One region of the Ruegeria sp. YTSC004 genome, then DNA from elsewhere that is predicted to be linked to it. Evidence: riboswitches for the same ligand, from Rfam matches in the RefSeq annotation. Region 1 holds a riboswitch; each other region holds the start of a gene.
What was found. Region 1 has a riboswitch for cobalamin ahead of AC2FFP_RS22085 (metal ABC transporter ATP-binding protein). Riboswitches for the same ligand answer to the same signal wherever they lie in the genome.
Positions count from the first base shown of each region.

Region 2: another riboswitch for cobalamin. It lies ahead of AC2FFP_RS17145 (DUF1636 family protein); the one in region 1 lies ahead of AC2FFP_RS22085 (metal ABC transporter ATP-binding protein).
Region 3: another riboswitch for cobalamin. It lies ahead of AC2FFP_RS15445 (hypothetical protein); the one in region 1 lies ahead of AC2FFP_RS22085 (metal ABC transporter ATP-binding protein).
Region 4: another riboswitch for cobalamin. It lies ahead of AC2FFP_RS12705 (DUF1636 family protein); the one in region 1 lies ahead of AC2FFP_RS22085 (metal ABC transporter ATP-binding protein).

Region 1 covers NZ_JBXWMJ010000021.1:10,780-14,978, forward strand. Annotated here, with positions in the region: gene AC2FFP_RS22080 (metal ABC transporter permease) at 1-889, opposite strand, end outside; gene AC2FFP_RS22085 (metal ABC transporter ATP-binding protein) at 882-1,730, opposite strand; cobalamin riboswitch at 1,870-2,080, opposite strand; gene AC2FFP_RS22090 (acyltransferase family protein) at 2,456-4,135, shown strand.
Region 2 covers NZ_JBXWMJ010000009.1:218,976-223,174, reverse strand. Annotated here, with positions in the region: gene AC2FFP_RS17155 (hypothetical protein) at 1-580, shown strand, start outside; gene AC2FFP_RS17150 (hypothetical protein) at 823-993, opposite strand; cobalamin riboswitch at 1,565-1,774, shown strand; gene AC2FFP_RS17145 (DUF1636 family protein) at 1,858-2,247, shown strand; gene cobW (cobalamin biosynthesis protein CobW) at 2,244-3,299, shown strand; gene cobN (cobaltochelatase subunit CobN) at 3,303-4,199, shown strand, end outside.
Region 3 covers NZ_JBXWMJ010000008.1:145,239-149,437, forward strand. Annotated here, with positions in the region: gene AC2FFP_RS15435 (DNA polymerase III subunit gamma/tau) at 1-997, opposite strand, end outside; gene AC2FFP_RS15440 (protein-tyrosine phosphatase family protein) at 1,155-1,652, shown strand; gene AC2FFP_RS15445 (hypothetical protein) at 1,660-2,067, opposite strand; cobalamin riboswitch at 2,152-2,371, opposite strand; gene AC2FFP_RS15450 (alpha/beta hydrolase family protein) at 2,516-3,373, shown strand; gene rsgA (ribosome small subunit-dependent GTPase A) at 3,382-4,199, opposite strand, start outside.
Region 4 covers NZ_JBXWMJ010000006.1:153,097-157,295, reverse strand. Annotated here, with positions in the region: gene AC2FFP_RS12710 (bifunctional enoyl-CoA hydratase/phosphate acetyltransferase) at 1-1,283, opposite strand, end outside; cobalamin riboswitch at 1,478-1,683, shown strand; gene AC2FFP_RS12705 (DUF1636 family protein) at 1,785-2,141, shown strand; gene AC2FFP_RS12700 (ABC transporter ATP-binding protein) at 2,138-2,923, shown strand; gene AC2FFP_RS12695 (ABC transporter substrate-binding protein) at 2,934-3,884, shown strand; gene AC2FFP_RS12690 (FecCD family ABC transporter permease) at 3,886-4,199, shown strand, end outside.

The DNA of each region.
Region 1 (4,199 bases):
CTTCTTGTTGAATTTGGGCAATGGGGATGTCTTTGGAAACAGACGGTTTGCGCATCCGTCTGCCAAAACCAAGGGGACCGAAAATGGCGGAGAACAGAAAGAACCCACCGGCAACCAAAACGATCGCCGGGCCGGATGGCGTGTCCGGGAACAGGTAGGACAGGGTCAGGCCGATCCAGCAGCTGGACAAGGCAAATACAAAGCCCAGGACCAGTTGCCCGGTGATCGTACTGGCCCAATAGCGCGCAGCGGTCGCAGGCAGGATCATCAAGCCAACGGCCATCAACGTGCCCAGCGTTTTGAATGCCGCCAGCAGGTTCAGAACCAGCAGCAGCATAAAACCCTGATCAACCAGCCACGGCCGGCGCGTTTGAGTTTCGAAGAAAACCGGATCACAGGTGCTGACAATCAGCGGACGAAGCAGAACGGCGAATGCCAACAATGTTACCGTCGCCACCCCTCCGACAAGGATCATCGACGCGTCGTCGATCCCAAGGATTGATCCGAACAGGAAGCTTTTTAGTGGGACTGCGGACCCTGCTGCAGACAGAATAAAGATACCCACCGCCAGTGCGATCAGATACAGCGAGGCAAGGCTGGCATCGCTGCGCAGGATCGTCCGGCGTGCGAGAAAGGCGGTCAAAATGGCGACGCCAACACCCGCGATAAGCCCTCCGACCAGCAGTGACATGACTGACAAGCCCGCCGTGACAAAGCCGATGACGATGCCTGGCGTAATCGCATGGGCCATGGCCTCACCAGCCAGCGATAGGCGACGCAGAACAAGAAATGCCCCAACCGGCGCGACCGAAGCCGACAAAACCGTGGTTGCCACAAAAGCGCGACGCATGAAGGCAAAGCTCCACATTTCGACGATCAGGTCATACATTGGCGTGCTCCGCTGTTGAATGGGTGCCACGGAACATCCAGGACGCCTGACTTTCCGAGAGGTATCCTTGCGCAACCAGCCGGTCTGGTGTCAGAACGTCATTCACCGGTCCATGGGTCGCCTCTTGCCCGCCCAAAAGCAGCGCGTGGCTGCAATAGTCCAGTACCGAGGAAAGATCGTGCACCACCAAAACCACCGCGCGCCCCTCATCGCGCCATCGGCGTATAATCGACAGCAGATGCGCCTCAGTACTTTGGTCGACGGCGGCAAACGGTTCATCCAGCAGGATCAGCGGCGCGTCCTGCATGATAACTCGCGCGAACAGCGCGCGCTGCAGTTGCCCGCCCGATAGCATATGCAGAGGCCGGTCAGCGATATCCAGTACCCCGGCCTCATCCAGCGCGGCGGCCATCCGGTCACGCGCCGCGGCGTCCAGCCCGGTACGATAACCAAAGCCGCGCCAGGCCCCCATCGCGGCAAGATCCCTCACACGGATGGGAAATCGGCGGTCGAATTCGGTCATCTGCGCCAGGTAACCGATGTCACCAGGACGGCCCTGCGGCCAAGTCAAACTGCCCGAAAGCGGATCCATCAAGCCCAGCAGCATCTTTACAAAAGTGCTCTTGCCCGACCCGTTCGCACCAAGAACGGCCAGGGTTGTCCCAGCCGCGATATCCATGGAGAGGCGGTGAAACAATGTCAGGTCGCGGTAGCCCAACGTCAGATCGCGGATTTGTAAAACGGCCGACATCAAATCACCGCGTAAATCGCGAGCCACAAGATCGCCGACAGCGCCAGAGCCCCCGCGACCAGCACCGGAACACTGAATTCCGTCAAGCACTTACCCCTTTGGGTGTCAGCTTTTTGCAATGACAACGGCAACGCCTCCTGTGTTCGGACAGGGGCAAAGCGAGCGCAAGTTCGTGCACGGTACGGACCGCTTGAAACATTGTCATCTCCCTCTGGGACACCCCGCCCAGGTTCATAAATTTCGGATGGCAGGTCTCCTGACTTGCGGGTCAAAGCTGTCCCGATCCTTCCCAGGCTATTGCCCAGTGGACGATCTCGGGTCGCTCGCCGCCTACAGTTGCGGGGGCAGTCACGGAATTGGTCTTTTCACAGAACCGCACCGTATTCCCTTTTATCCCTGACCGCAGAATACAGTCGGGAACCATCACGTGGACCAAATACGAATTGATTTGATTCGACAAGAGCGCGAACCAATCGGTGATGGCAATTTGTACCAGGCTCCAATCGGCCAAAAAAATTCTACGATAAGGGTGCTAGCAATGGCAGTGACTTCGCGGGGCTCACTCAGAAGTTTTCAGCCTGGGTCTTGCAACGACCGGAACGCATAAACCTGCCAATACTTTGTTCGATTGGCTGCGGCGGCTCAAAGTTCCTCGACACACTCTTGACGACAGATACGCTTCGAAAGCTCACAGGCCCGAGCACAAAATACAAGAGTGGGTTTTGATTAAATGCTGTAACGGAAAGAAATTGATGGCCTTCGCAGCATTGCAGTTTTACCAGTGGTTCTTTTTCATTCCGGCATAAGCCTGTTCAGTGGAGGTTTTTTTTGGCGTAGACGTTTTCTTCGTTATCAGCGGATATCTAATAACCTCTATTATCCTTGATGATCTTGGAAAAAATAGCTTCTTTCTTTTGAAGTTCTACGAGCGTCGGGACCGACGGATCTTGCCTGCCCTGAGTGTCGTCGTACTGGTGTGTATTCCTATCGCTTGGTTTACCATGCTGCCCGATCCACTGGAAAACTTCGGCCAGAGTGTCGTGGCCACGATGTTCTCTCTGAATAATGTTCTTCTCACGCTAACAAGTGGATACTGGGACCTCGCGTCCGAGTTCAAACCTCTGGTTCACACATGGAGCCTGGCAGTTGAAGAACAGTTTTACATAGTTTTTCCGCTTTTGCTTATGGCCCTGTACCCGGTACTTAAACACAGAACGGATCTGCTGGTTTGGGCTATCATCGGGTCCAGTTTCCTGGCGAGCGTACTGTTGGTTCAAACCCACCCGGAGAGCACATTTTATCTTCTGCATACACGCGCCTGGGAACTCGGATTCGGTGCATTGGGGGCATGTTGGGAAAATAAGCGCAAGGTTAGAGCGAGCAACAGTCTTTCGCTACTTGGCCTTATAGCGGTGATTGCATCTATGGTGATCTTTGACGGGACCATGCAACACCCGTCATACCTGACAGCCGTTCCGGTCGTCGGGTCTTTGCTCGTTCTCCTCTATGCAAAGGAAGGCACTTTTGTCGCCAAACTGCTGAGCATCAGAATTCTGGTTGGCATTGGCCTGATCAGCTACAGCCTGTATCTCTGGCACCAACCAATTTTCGCATTTGCGCGCATTGCGAGCTTTGAGGAACCCAGCCCGTATTTTCTTGCCAGCTTGATACCATTTGCATTCCTTTTGTCCTATCTGACCTGGCGTTTTGTCGAACAACCGTTTCGCAACAAAAACGCGATCTCTCTTTCACGCCTTGTTGTTTCGTGCACCGCAGTGACCGCAACGCTGTGTGCTGTTGGGCTTTCGCTGTATCTCGGCCAAGGCTTCCCTACACGCGTTTTCGACACGGATCGAGAGGTCGCAGCGGGGATGCACATTTGGTATAATCACCGCATCAGCCAATACGACGCAGATAAGTTTGATACGAACAGCGGCATCAACGTTTTGATTGTCGGAAACAGTCAGGCCCGTGATTTTGCGAATATTCTCATTGAGATGGGCATAATGAAGGATGCAAATCTAATTTATCGCGACGCGCTCAATGTTTGCGAGCCCAGGCTTTGGGACGATGACACAAAATCTTTGATACAAAATGCTGACGCGACTTTCTTGCCAATCGTCAACCTTTCTGGCGCTTGCAAACTCTTTCTTGAAAACGGGCTTGCCGCGCAACACAATATCGTCTTCGTCGGCCCCAAACACTTTGGTTACAATCTCAATGCATTCACCTTACTGCCCAGATATGGTCGGCCAAACTATACGACGAAGGTATTCGAAGAAATAGTTGAGGCAAACAGGCAGAATGCGTCGGTCATACCGGCTGGTTTGTATGTCGATATCATCAGCTACGCGACCACAAATGGGAATCAGATCCATGTTTTCGATCAAAATGGAGACATTATTTCTGCGGACCGAGTGCATATTACCCAAGCCGGAGCCCAATTCTTTGCTTTATTGATGAAAGACCATCCAGCGTTTGAGATCTTTTTCTAACGCTGGGTCTTCGCATGTTCTGTCCTGATCAAAAGAAACAGATATGTGCGGCTTTAAAGTCTAA
Region 2 (4,199 bases), on a different contig from region 1:
TACGGCAGGGATGGACACCGTTCTTGAGTTCAAGCGCTCAGATAACTCTGCGTATGCTCGAGAACAATCTAAGGCAACATCCAATCTTTTAACATTCTCTGCGCTTTATGCTTCATACGTAGATGTTTGCAGACGTATCCGAAAATACTCCAAGCTGGAAAACAGTGAATCTTACACCCGGGGAATTGGAAGGGTAATCGGGAAGAACTCCGGCGCGCATAGTTTTGCCATGGGTCTAAGGAACTTTATTCTACATCATCATTTGGTGGAGCCTGGCATAACCATTTCGATGGGGGAAAGTCGCACGGTGCGACTGCTACTCGATTCAAACGCTTTGCTTTTCGCAGGTTTCAAGTGCAAAGCGGACGCTCGAGAATACATCCGTTCGGACAAAAAGCTGGATGTACTGAAAACGACCACCACTGTAGTCAAAGACGTTGCTAGACTTGTAAGGTTCCATCGGAAGATCGCAGAGAAACGACTACCGGAGGAAAAGTTCGCTCACGACACTTACCTTCACGAACGAACCAGGTTTAGACACCTCCAGAACGCGACGTTCGATCCGGGAGCAATTGTCTAACGGCGCTCAACTGTTTTAGCACGCGTTGTAAGCCCCAGCATTATGTCGGTGGCTCTAGACAGCTCCATTCCGGATGAAGAATTACGTATACTACTGACTACTCTGGCAAACCGGCATCAGAATCTTTCAAATGACAAAATGGCAGTTGTTGCCGACGAAATCGTGCAGCTATTGAAGCAGCGTTCAAGGTATCCGAACACCGGCTCATATCTTGACGGGCGGAAGGTCGAGTGACGGCGCATTCAGGCTGCGACGCGCCTGAAAGCAATCAGCGTTGCTGTGATCATTGCACCAAAATCCACTTGAACCAAAAATCGAGCATCATCCTTGATGGCGTTAAGCCAATGAACAATTTCAACCAACAATCCCGCAACATTCGCAAGCCCACGTACCGATAAAATCTCACTAAACAATTGTTATTTATTAAGAAATTTAATTCCTTTACGCAAGTTCGAAATTGGTACTCGCCTCCACTTCTTTTTCAAACACTTAGCTTTCTGCGCTGCTTTCGCAAATTCGGGCGTATACACTTGGGTATCATGTTCCTACTGGCTTCTGGAACAGCATAACCGTCGCCGTTGATGTCCGGGGTTAAATGTCGAAGCGGTTTGAAAGTAATGCCACACGTGCCAAATCTTTTCCCGCGAACAAACGGCGCGACGCACAATGCGACAGTGGTAGAGGGATGTGCTTTGTCTTTGTCGCGCCTTTGCCCGCTTCCTTAATATTGCCCAAAGGTTCGCACAGAACGCGATTGCCCAAGGCGCGCCTGTTGCGATTGCCGGTCCAGCGATTCCGTTTGCACAACCGCACTACCTGATTGCCAAGCCCGGAAGCGCTCAATCATCCGCGGCTGCGGGGCTGTTTTGCTCCTGGCTTCGTGATCGGATCGCATCGGATGCCGCTGACTGACTTCGGCTGGTCGCTTTTCTGACTTAACCGGTTTTCAATCCTCAGTCGTGCTTGACAAGCCCCCTGCCCGTGCCGCATGTCGCATGCGTTGGTGTCCATCCTCGGATGGATGAAAAGGGAATGTGCCAGCGATGTCATCGCCAAGCACAGCCGCCCCCGCGACCGTGACCGGAGAGGGTGCCCAAAGCCACTGGCCCAATAGGCCGGGAAGGCGGGACATCCGACAGGGCAAACGCTCTGACATCCGCAAGCCGGGAGACCTGCCAGCACCCGAAGTTGAAACCGGGCGGGGTGTTCCGGTGTCGGGTCCATGTCGCACACGTGGCCCGCATGAAACCCCGTCCCCCGTACAAAGGATTAGGGGGATGAGAGACGTGACCGAGACCGCACCAGTCGAATTACTGGTCTGCACGACATGCCGCCGTGGGTTGCCCATCGAAGATGACGCTCAGCGACCCGGCACTTTGCTGCACACAGCGCTTGAACAGGCGGGTTTGCCTGACGGCGTGGACCTGAAGCCGGTGGAATGCCTGTCGAACTGTGATCAGGGATGTTCGATCGTTTTGCGTGGTGGCCCGTCCCGATGGACCTTCGTCTATGAAAACCTCGACGAGGCCGACCATGTCGAGACCATCGTCGAAGGCGTCACCAAATATCTGGCCGCTGAAGACGGTCTGGTGAAATGGCGTGAGCGCCCCGAACATTTCCGCAAAAACTGTGCGGCCCGCATTCCCCCGATTGGAGCCCTGAAATGAGCAATCTTGAAAAACTTCCCGTCACCGTGATCACCGGCTTTCTGGGCTCGGGCAAGACCACGCTGGTCAAGCACCTGATGCAGAACCCGCAGGGCAAGCGTCTGGCTGTGGTCGTCAATGAATTTGGCGATGTTGGCGTCGATGGCGATATCCTGAAATCCTGCGCCATTCCGGATTGCCCGGCGGAAAACATCATGGAACTGGCCAATGGCTGCATCTGCTGCACCGTAGCCGATGACTTCATTCCGACCATCGAGGCACTGATGGCGCTGGAGCCGCGCCCCGATCACATTCTGATTGAAACCTCTGGTCTGGCGCTGCCGAAGCCGCTGCTGAAGGCGTTCGACTGGCCGGATATCCGTTCTAAGATCACCGTTGACGGTGTGATCGCTCTGGCCGATGCCGAGGCCGTCGCCGCCGGGCGCTTCGCTCCGAGTGTCGAAGCCGTGGACGCCCAGCGCCTGGCTGATGACTCGATCGACCACGAAACGCCCCTGTCAGAGGTGTTCGAGGATCAGATCTCGTGCGCCGACATCATCCTGCTGACAAAACCCGATCTGGCGGGCGCCGAAGGTGTGGCGAAAGCCAAAGAAGTCATCGCCGCCGAAGCTCCGCGTCCGCTGCCAGTGGTCGAAGTCGCCGAAGGTGCCGTAGACGTGCGCGTCGTGCTGGGGCTGGAAGCGGCCGCCGAGGATGACATGGATGCCCGTCCGTCGCATCACGATGGCCATCACGACCACGAACACGACGATTTCGAAAGCATCATCGTCGAGTTACCTGAACAGACCGACCCGGCCCAACTGGTCGCCAATATCGAACGTCTGGCCAATGAGCTGAACATCCTGCGCGTCAAAGGCTATGCCGCCGTTCAGGGCAAACCCATGCGTCTGCTGGTGCAGGCCGTTGGTGCCCGCGTACGTCACCAGTATGACCGCCCGTGGGAACCCGGTGAAGAGCGCCGTTCGCGTCTGGTGGTCATCGCCGAACACGACGACATCAAAGAGGCCACGATCCGCGATATCCTCGTGGGCGTGACCGAGGCCGCCGAGTAAGCCATGCACGTCGTCTTCCGCGAAAGCCACGGGCTCGAGGAAACCGAGACCCCGACCGATCTGGGCCAAAGTCCGGCGGATCTGGTGGTGCTGTCCTTTTCGGACAGTGACCTTGGTGCTTTCGCGGCGGGCTGGCATCGCGGTGGCGGGGCCGAAGGGCGAATGCCGACAATGCGGCTGGCCAACCTGACAGCACTGAAACACCCGTTGTCCGTCGACACTTATGTCGAGCAAACGCTCGAGGGCGCCAAGGGCATTCTGATCCGTTTGATCGGCGGCGTGCCTTACTGGTCCTATGGCTTGCAGCAAGTTCTGGCGCTGGCGCAATCCAAGGGGATCGCACTGGCCGTCCTACCTGCCGATGGGCGTGAGGATACGCGGCTGGATGATTACTCCACCCTGCCCGTCTCAACCCTGCGGCGGCTTGCGCATCTGTGTGACACCGGTGGCGAAGTCGCGGCGCAAGCGGCCTTGGCTCAAATGGCGCTTGCGGCGGGGCTTTATGCCGGGCCGGTGATGGGCGCTAAGACCTTGCCAGAGTGCGGCGCGTGGTGCCCGGATCGTGGCGTAGTCCCGGTCGAAACAGCATTCTCGAGCGGCGCGAAGCGTATTCTGGTGACTTTCTATCGTGCTTATCTGACATCTGCAGACACCGCCCCGGTCGCAGCCCTGATCCGCCGATTGCGGGAACGCGGCATCGAAGCTGTAGGCATGTTCGCTCCCTCGCTGAAAGCACCTGCAGCCGCCGATTGGCTGCGCGAGAACATCGCCTCCCTTGAACCGTCGGCCATCATCAACGCCACCGCGTTTTCGGGCAAAGGCGCATCCGGCACCTCTCCACTGGACGCCGCCAATGTGCCGGTGTTTCAGGTTGCTCTCGCTACGTCCCGCCGCAAAGCC
Region 3 (4,199 bases), on a different contig from region 1:
GCGCCTCGGCCATCTGTTGACCGCGCGCACGTTCATCCGGTGAGACGGTGGGGTCATCGGCGGCATCGGGCGTGATTTTGACCACGGAAACCCAATGGGTGATCTCGGCCAGATCGCGCAGCACGGCCAGCGGGTCGGCCCCTTCGGCATACTGGCCGCTCAACTCAGTCAATGCCCCAGCCGCATCGCCACGCAGGATCATGTCCATCAGATCCAGCACGCGCCCGCGATCTGCAAGGCCCAACATTGCCCGAACCTGATCGGCGCTGGTTTCCCCTGCACCATGTGAGATCGCCTGATCCAACAGCGAGGTCGCATCGCGGGCAGAGCCTTCGGCCGCACGTGTGATCAAAGCAAGCGCGTCTTCGGCGATCTGTGCGTTTTCCGCCGCGGCGATCTTGTTGAGCAGACCGATCATATCTTCGGGTTCGATCCGCCGCAGGTCAAACCGCTGGCAGCGCGACAGCACTGTCACCGGGACCTTGCGGATTTCGGTCGTCGCAAAGATGAACTTCACATGCTCAGGCGGTTCCTCGAGCGTTTTGAGCAGCGCATTGAAGGCGCTGGTCGACAGCATGTGAACTTCGTCGATGATGTAAATCTTATAACGCGCACTGGCGGCACGATATCGGACACTGTCGATAATCTCGCGAATGTCGTTCACACCGGTCCGGCTGGCGGCGTCCATCTCCATCACGTCGACATGGCGTCCTTCCATGATGGCCACACAATGTTCGCACTGGCCGCAAGGTTCGGTCGTTGGCTTGCCTTCGCCATCGGGGCCGATGCAGTTCATACCTTTGGCGATAATCCGGGCAGTGGTGGTTTTGCCGGTGCCGCGAATACCGGTCATGATAAAGGCCTGCGCGATCCGATCCGCTTCGAACGCGTTTTTCAGCGTGCGTACCATTGCGTCCTGTCCAACCAGATCAGCAAAGGTTTCGGGGCGGTACTTGCGGGCAAGAACCTGATAGGCGGGGCTGGGCGTTTCGGTCATGTCTGCTCTGTCAGATTCGTGTCAGAAATGCAGCGTAGAGACCCGGGCCGCCCACGTCCACAGCAGGCTTTGTGGAATTTCGGTTTGGACAGCGTCTGTAAGCGGGATAAACCAGCTGTCAAAATTTGGTGGGCCGGTGGCAGTAGGAGCATTAGCTTTGGCAAAATTTGCGATCTACGCGCTGCCTGTTGGCTCAGGCATCTTGGCGCTGTCCCCCTTGCCGGGCGGCGGCGGTGGGTATGTCGACGATCTGAGGGTGATACAGGACTGGAACCCTGATCTGGTGATTTCAATGACCACCGAGGCCGAGATGCGGCAGGTCGGCGCAGGCGGTTTTGGTCGAGACGTTCAAAGCAGGTCCGCGACCTGGGTGCATCTTCCGGTCGAGGATTTTGGCACACCGCCCCTGCCAATCGAAACTCTTTGGCCCCAAGCCAGCGCAGCCGCCCGGCAGGTTCTGTCCGACGGTGGACGCGTGCTGGTGCATTGCCGGGGCGGTTGTGGGCGGTCGGGGATGGTCGCGCTGAGGCTCATGGTGGAAAGCGGCGAAGATCCAAACCACGCGCTAAACCGGCTGCGCTTGGCCCGACCATGCGCGGTGGAAACGGATGAGCAGATGGCTTGGGCCATGAAACCGGCCCAGAGCGATCAGTGAACTAGGATCAGGCCGTGGCTTGTTGAACAACCTGATGCGATGGACGCGGTGCAAGGGCCGATGCCTGAAGCATGGCGCAAGGCAAGGCCGCCAAAACACCAGCAGGCAGAGTGGAAAAGTCAGGGCCGAACATCATATCGGCGTATTCGTCCAGCGTGTCGGCTGAGTCGCCTGTGTTTGCCCCGCAATAGACCCTGATCCGGGCCGGGCTGGCGCGAAACCGTGCGGTGCAACCCTCATCGCAATGGGTCAGTTCGCTGGAGCCGTCCACCTCAAATTCGCTGGTCGTCATTGGTCGTGCTGTTGCCATCGCCTCGGCCAATGACCGAGCCATTTGGGCCAATGCGGGGCAGGTTTTCCCCGTTTTCTGGCACAGGGTGGCGGTGAATTCGTGGGTCGTTGTCTTCCAGATCATAATGCGCCCTCCGCGCGGTGAGCGGGGGACGTGGAACAGGGAACTCAGCGTACTGAAGGCCTGCCCGGACACCCCGCCCGAGTTTCGGTTTTTACTTTGATGGCAGGTCTCCTGACTTGCGGGTCATTGCTTTGCCGACCTTCCCAGCCTTTCGGCCAGTGGTATTTCGGCATTGCTTACCGCTTACAGTTGCGGGGGCAGTCGCGGCCTTGGTCCGTTCCGGCTTTGCCGGGCTGGACCGCACCGAGTTCCCTTTTCATCCCGCCCCAATATAAGGACGAGAACCATCACCTCATCGCTAGCGGTTGTAGGTGGCTTGAGTCAAGCGGGCTGTTTTCCATCGTTCAAGTGGACGCTTGGTCACTTTGAAAATCTGTTGACTCTAGTCGCGCAAAAGCGCCGATATGCCATATGTGAACCGAATAGTTCAGATGCTTGCGAGGGCACCATGTTGGACAACACTCCGGTCGTTTTGACCGAAGACTTCACGTTTTCTGCCGGAGAGGCCGAACTGTCGGCACGGCTGTATATGCCTGCCTCGGCACCTGATGTGGCGGTTGTAGTCCATGCAGCCACAGGCGTACCGCGCGACTATTACCAGCATTTTGCGCGGTGGTTGGTGGAAGAACAGGGTATGGCCTGTCTGACCTATGACTATCGCGATTTTGGCCACTCTCTACACGGGCGCCTGCGCGATTCGCAGGCCACGATGGCTGACTGGGCGTTGATCGACATGCCCGCTGCTCGCGCTGAAATGCGACGCAGATTTCCCGCCGCCCAGCAGTGGAGCATTGGCCATTCGGTGGGTGGAATGCTGGGGCCAATTCAGCCCGATATTGAGCAGATCGACCGGATGATCTGTGTCTGTTCAGGTTTGGTGACGGTATCCGACCACCCCTGGCCGTATCGCGCACTGGCGACAATGTTCTGGTATGCCCACCCGCCATTGCTGGTTAAGGCATTGGGATACCTGCCGGGCAAGGCACTTGGGTTCGGCTCGGACCTTCCGGCACGTGTCTACTGGCAGTGGCGTAAATGGTGCACCGCTGCGCTGAGCTACGTGCCGGATATCGGCAAAAGCCTTCCAGACGCCCGTTGGTCCGCGTCGGAAACACCTGTTGATCTGTTCACAATGGACGATGATCAGGTGGTGCCCCCGAACGCGGTTTGGCGCCTGGCCGATCTTTACGGTCCCAAAGCCCGCCGGCATCAGTTGTCGCCGAAAGACTTTGGATTGGCCGAGGTCGGTCACATCGGCGCATTTGCGCGCCGAAATGCAAACATATGGCCCCGGTTGATCGCCTGAGTCGGTATTTACAGATTTTTGCGGGATTTCTTGTCCTGCATCACCGATCGTACCATCTTACCAAAGGCCTTGTCGCGCGCACGAGACTGCGCCACGGTTTCCGAGTTCCTTTCATCCTCGCGCCGCAGTTTTCGCCAACGCTCTAGCCGCTCTGTGTCAAGGGATCCGGTGGAAATCGCATCCTGCACAGCGCATCCCGGCTCGGCCTGATGCTGACAATCGGAAAAGCGGCAGGTTTGGGCCAATTCCAGAATGTCGGAAAAGACCTCATCGACGCCATCTTGTGCATCCAGCAACCGCAAAGCCCGCATGCCGGGTGTATCGACCAGCCAGCCTCCGTTCCGCATCGGATGCAACGCGCGGGCAGTTGTCGTGTGCCGCCCGCGCGCGTCGTCCTCGCGAATACCGGACGTTGCCTCATCCAGACCAGTCATGGCGTTGACCAATGTTGTCTTGCCGACACCGGATGAGCCGACCATTGCGGCAGTCTGCCCGGTGGAGCACCAGGACAGAACTTGCTGCACGTCCAGGGCATCCAAAGCATTGATAGCCAGCACGGTCAAAAACGGAGCCAGCGACTCGGCTGCTTTGGAGAAATTATCAGGATCGGCGCAGGTATCGGCCTTGGTTAGAACGATCACCGGATAGCACCCGGCCTGGTGTGCCAAAGCCAAATACCGTTCCAGTCGGGCCAGATTGAAGTCAGCATTGCAGGAACTGACGATGAACAGCACATCCACATTAGCAGCAATCAACTGAGCCTGGGCCCCGGTTCCGGCGGCGCGGCGTTTCAAAAGGCTGCGGCGTTCCAGCAGCTGTTGAACGC
Region 4 (4,199 bases), on a different contig from region 1:
GCACCTATCACGACGCCGGCAGCCTCGGCATGAGAGATATATGTCAGCTGCTTGGCTACCATGTTGCCGGCTTCGATATTCGGAACAACCAGAATGTCTGCGACCCCCGCGACCGGTGAGGTGATGCCTTTTGTCCGCGCGGCGTTCAGATCAACCGCATTGTCCATTGCCAGAGGGCCATCGACCAGCCCGCCGGTGATTTGTCCACGCTCGGCCATTTTCGACAACAGCGCCGCATCGACAGACGACGGTAAATGCGGGTTGATGGTCTCAACCGCCGACAAGACGCCAACCTTGGGCATCTCGATGCCAATAGAATGCGCAAGATGGATGGCGTTCTGAACAATATCGGCCTTGGTTTCGAGATCCGGTGCAATATTCACCGCCGCATCAGTAACCATGATGGGCCGGGACATGCCCGGCACGTCCATGACGAACACATGCGACAAGCGTCGCCCGGTCCTCAGGCCGTTTTCGCGGCGAAGAACGGCGCGTAGAAGGACATCTGTGTGCAAGTGACCTTTCATCAGCATCCGGGCCTTACCTTCAACGACCAGTCCGACCGCGCGTTGGGCGGCCACTTCGTGGTCTCGCGCTTCAATGATTTCCACTCCGGACAAATCGGCCCCAAGCTGGGCGGCAGCGGCGGTGATTTTGTCCGGGTCGCCCACCAAAATCGGAGTAATGATGCCGTTTTCCAACGCGAGCAATGCCCCGCCTAGCGAATTCGGCTCTTCCGGGGCGACGATCGCTGTGGCCATCGGGTCCAGAGGACGTGCCTTTTCCAACAAAGCGTCGAAGTGCCGGTGACGCTGAACGATCAGTCCCGGTACCTCGACCGAGTCGAAGGTCAAATGCCGCGACGGTGGCGTGACCTGTACGGTGCCGCTTAGGATCAATGCGTTATCCCCGACCCGGCGCACTTCGGCGGAACAGGTCAGGTCGCCGTCTTCACGCTTTTCTGTAACAGCCACAAAGGCAGTCAGTTCTTCGCCCGCCAAAACCGAAGCATGAAAACTCAGATCCGCCCGACGTGTTTGCGTACCGGCCCCCGGCAAGATGTTCCCAATGACTGCGGCCACCAGACCAGCAGGCCACAAAGCGGGCGCGACAGCCTCGGGGCGCCCATCTCCATCACCGTCATAGGCTGCCAGGTTCAGCGGGTTGTGGTCGCCCGAAGCGGAGGCAAACGCGTACAAGTCGTCCACGGTGCACAATCGGGTGACCTGCGCCTTGTCGCCTACCTTCAGTTGAGAATAGGTTCTGTTTTCTTGAATTTTCATCTTGCCTGGCTTTGTTTTTGAATGTGCGTTCGTCGTTTCAAACATTGGATGTTCGCCCCCCCCGGAACCAGAACATATCCACCTTTGCCCCTACATTTCTGCGATGCAGCGTAGTCAGATCGTTGGCAAATGACAAATGACCTCTGTGCGTGGGGCGCTGAGTATTATCGCTTGACCCAAAATCGGAACTCGGGCAAGCATCACCGCGATGGTTCCCTGTGGTTCGCCAAGGGATGAAAAGGGAATACGGTGAGGTTGCCAACAAGCGCCAAGTCCGTGACTGCCCCCGCAACTGTAAGCGGTGAGCGACGCCAAATACCCACTGACCCCAAATGGGTCGGGAAGGATGGCCAAGCCACGACCCGCAAGTCAGGAGACCTACCATCCGATGTTCAACCAACCCGGGGCGGGGCGTCCTGGAAGGAGGCTTTATGACACGTCTAAGACGTGATGACATGATTGGCACCTTCTGTCCGCGCTTGGCAACAGGCGGAGTGGGCCATGTCGATCAGTCCTGATCATTTCCTTCTGATTTGCGAGACCTGCGAGGGCTCTGACCGGGCGGATTCATTGCGCGCTGCGCTTGCAAGCAAGCTTCCATCCAGTTTTGGCATCCGCAGCGTTTCCTGCATGGCCGGTTGCGGTCGGCCCACAACCGTCGGGTTTCAGGCATTCGACAAAGCGCAGTACCTTTTCGGTGACATCCAATCGGCTGAGGACTTGGATGCTTTGGCCGAATTTGCACGTCAATACCATCGCAGCGGTGACGGTTGGACCAACGCATCGCAGCGCCCGCCTGCCCTTCTTGATAAGATCCTGGCGCGCCTGCCACGGCTAAAGCTGGAGACAAGCGCATGACCTGCGGAGCTTTCCTTGAGGCGCGCGGGCTGGAGTATTACGCCCTGAACGGCGACGTACTGCTGCAAAACGTCAATTTCGAACTGAATGAAGGGGCAACCCTGGCAATTGCGGGCCCAAACGGTGCGGGCAAGACAACGTTGCTGAATCTTTTGTGCGGCGGTGAAGAGATTGTGCTGGGGGACGTTTTGGTAAAGGGGCGCAGTCTTCGGCAGCTTTCGGCGATGGACCGCGCCCGAATGATCGCCGTAGTCAGTCAGCAGGAATCGCCGGACGGGCGTTTGTTTCTGCGCGACTACGTGGCCCTCGGGCAAATCCCGATCCGTGCCGACCGATCTGCCGCTGAGCACGCCTTGGAATTGGACCGCATCCTGAAACTGACCGGACTCGTCGCCCTCGCAGACAAACGGATGGCCGTGCTATCTGGCGGGGAACGCCAGCGTGCTCATATCGCAAGGGCGCTGGCGCAGAACCCCTCACTGCTGTTTTTGGATGAGCCGACGAACCATCTGGACCCGGACGCCAAGGGACGCATGCTGTCGTTGGTGGCCGAGCTGGGCATTACGGTCGTCATGATCGTCCATGATCTGGTCATGATCCCCGAATTCGCGACCCATGTCGCGTTGATGAAATCCACGCGCCTGACCGGTTTCGGCCCGGTGCACGAAGTGCTGACACCCGAAAGGGTCCGTGAAACGTTTGGTGTCGATTTTCTTAGCTTTCAGCACGAAGGCCGCATGATCCCGGCACTGGATATCCGAAGAACCACTACCTCAAACTAGGAAAAACAACATGAACAAAACTCTCTGGTGCGCAGCACTGATCAGCGGCCTTGCAAGTGCCGTAACAGCGCACGAGATCACTGTCGACAATTGTGGCGAGCCGATGGTGTTTGAAACTCAGCCCGAGCGGCTGGTCGTGCACGACATGAACATGACCGACATGGCTTTTGCACTGGGTTTGCAGGACAAGATCGTGGGCCTGACGGGCATCACCGGCTGGTACAAAACCAGCCCCGAGTTTGAAACCCTGCGCGGCGACATCCCGGAACTTGCGCCCAAGTATCCAACAGTAGAAAATCTGGTCGCTGTCGAACCCGACCTTTTCTTTGCGGGCTGGTACTATGGCATGAAGCCGGGCGGTGACGTGACCCCCGACACGCTTGCGCCGTTTGGCATCAAAACGATGATCCTGACGGAAAGCTGCGTACATCTGGATAAGGATCGCCCCGAAGCCAGCATGGACTTGCTGTTCACGGACGTCCTTCGCTTGGGCAAAGTCATGCGCGTTGAAGACAAGGCAGAAGAGCTGGTTTCCGGCTGGAAAGAGGAACTGTCCGCAATTGAAACACAGACAGCCGACCTGCCGAAACCCCGCGTTTTCCTGCTGGACGGCCCCGCCGATGCCCCGTTTACGGCTGGCAAGTTTGCCATTCCCGACGCGATGATTGCTGCCGCTGGCGGCGAGAACGTCACCCATGACATGGACACCAGCTGGGGACGTTCCTCGTGGGAGGCTGTCGCCGCTTCGAACCCGGAATTCCTGGTTTTACTTGATTATCAAACTGGAAATGGCGCCGCAGATACCTTCAAGTTCCTAAAGGACCATCCCGTGATGTCTCAGACGGACGCGGTCAAGAACGAACGCTGGATTGGTCTGCGCTACGAGGAACTGACACCCGGACCGGCAAATATCGAAGCAATTTCGAAAATGGCCAAAGCCATGCACCCGGGCCTGAACTGATATGGGCCGACTTGGCCTTACACTCTTGCTGGGGGCGGCTGTATTGGCCGCCCTTTTGCTAACCTCAACGGTCTACGGGACCACATCCATTCCGGCCTCTGACGCACTGGCGGGTGTCTTATTGGGCACGGGGATGGTGGAAGGGGAAATGTCTCCGCTCCACCGCATCGTGTTTGACCTGCGCTTACCACGCGCGCTGTTTGCCGCCGTGATCGGTGCCGGGCTGGGCATCGTCGGCGTTGTCCTGCAAACCACCACACGCAACGATCTGGCGGACCCGTTTCTGTTCGGCCTGTCCTCTGGCGCTGCGGCGGG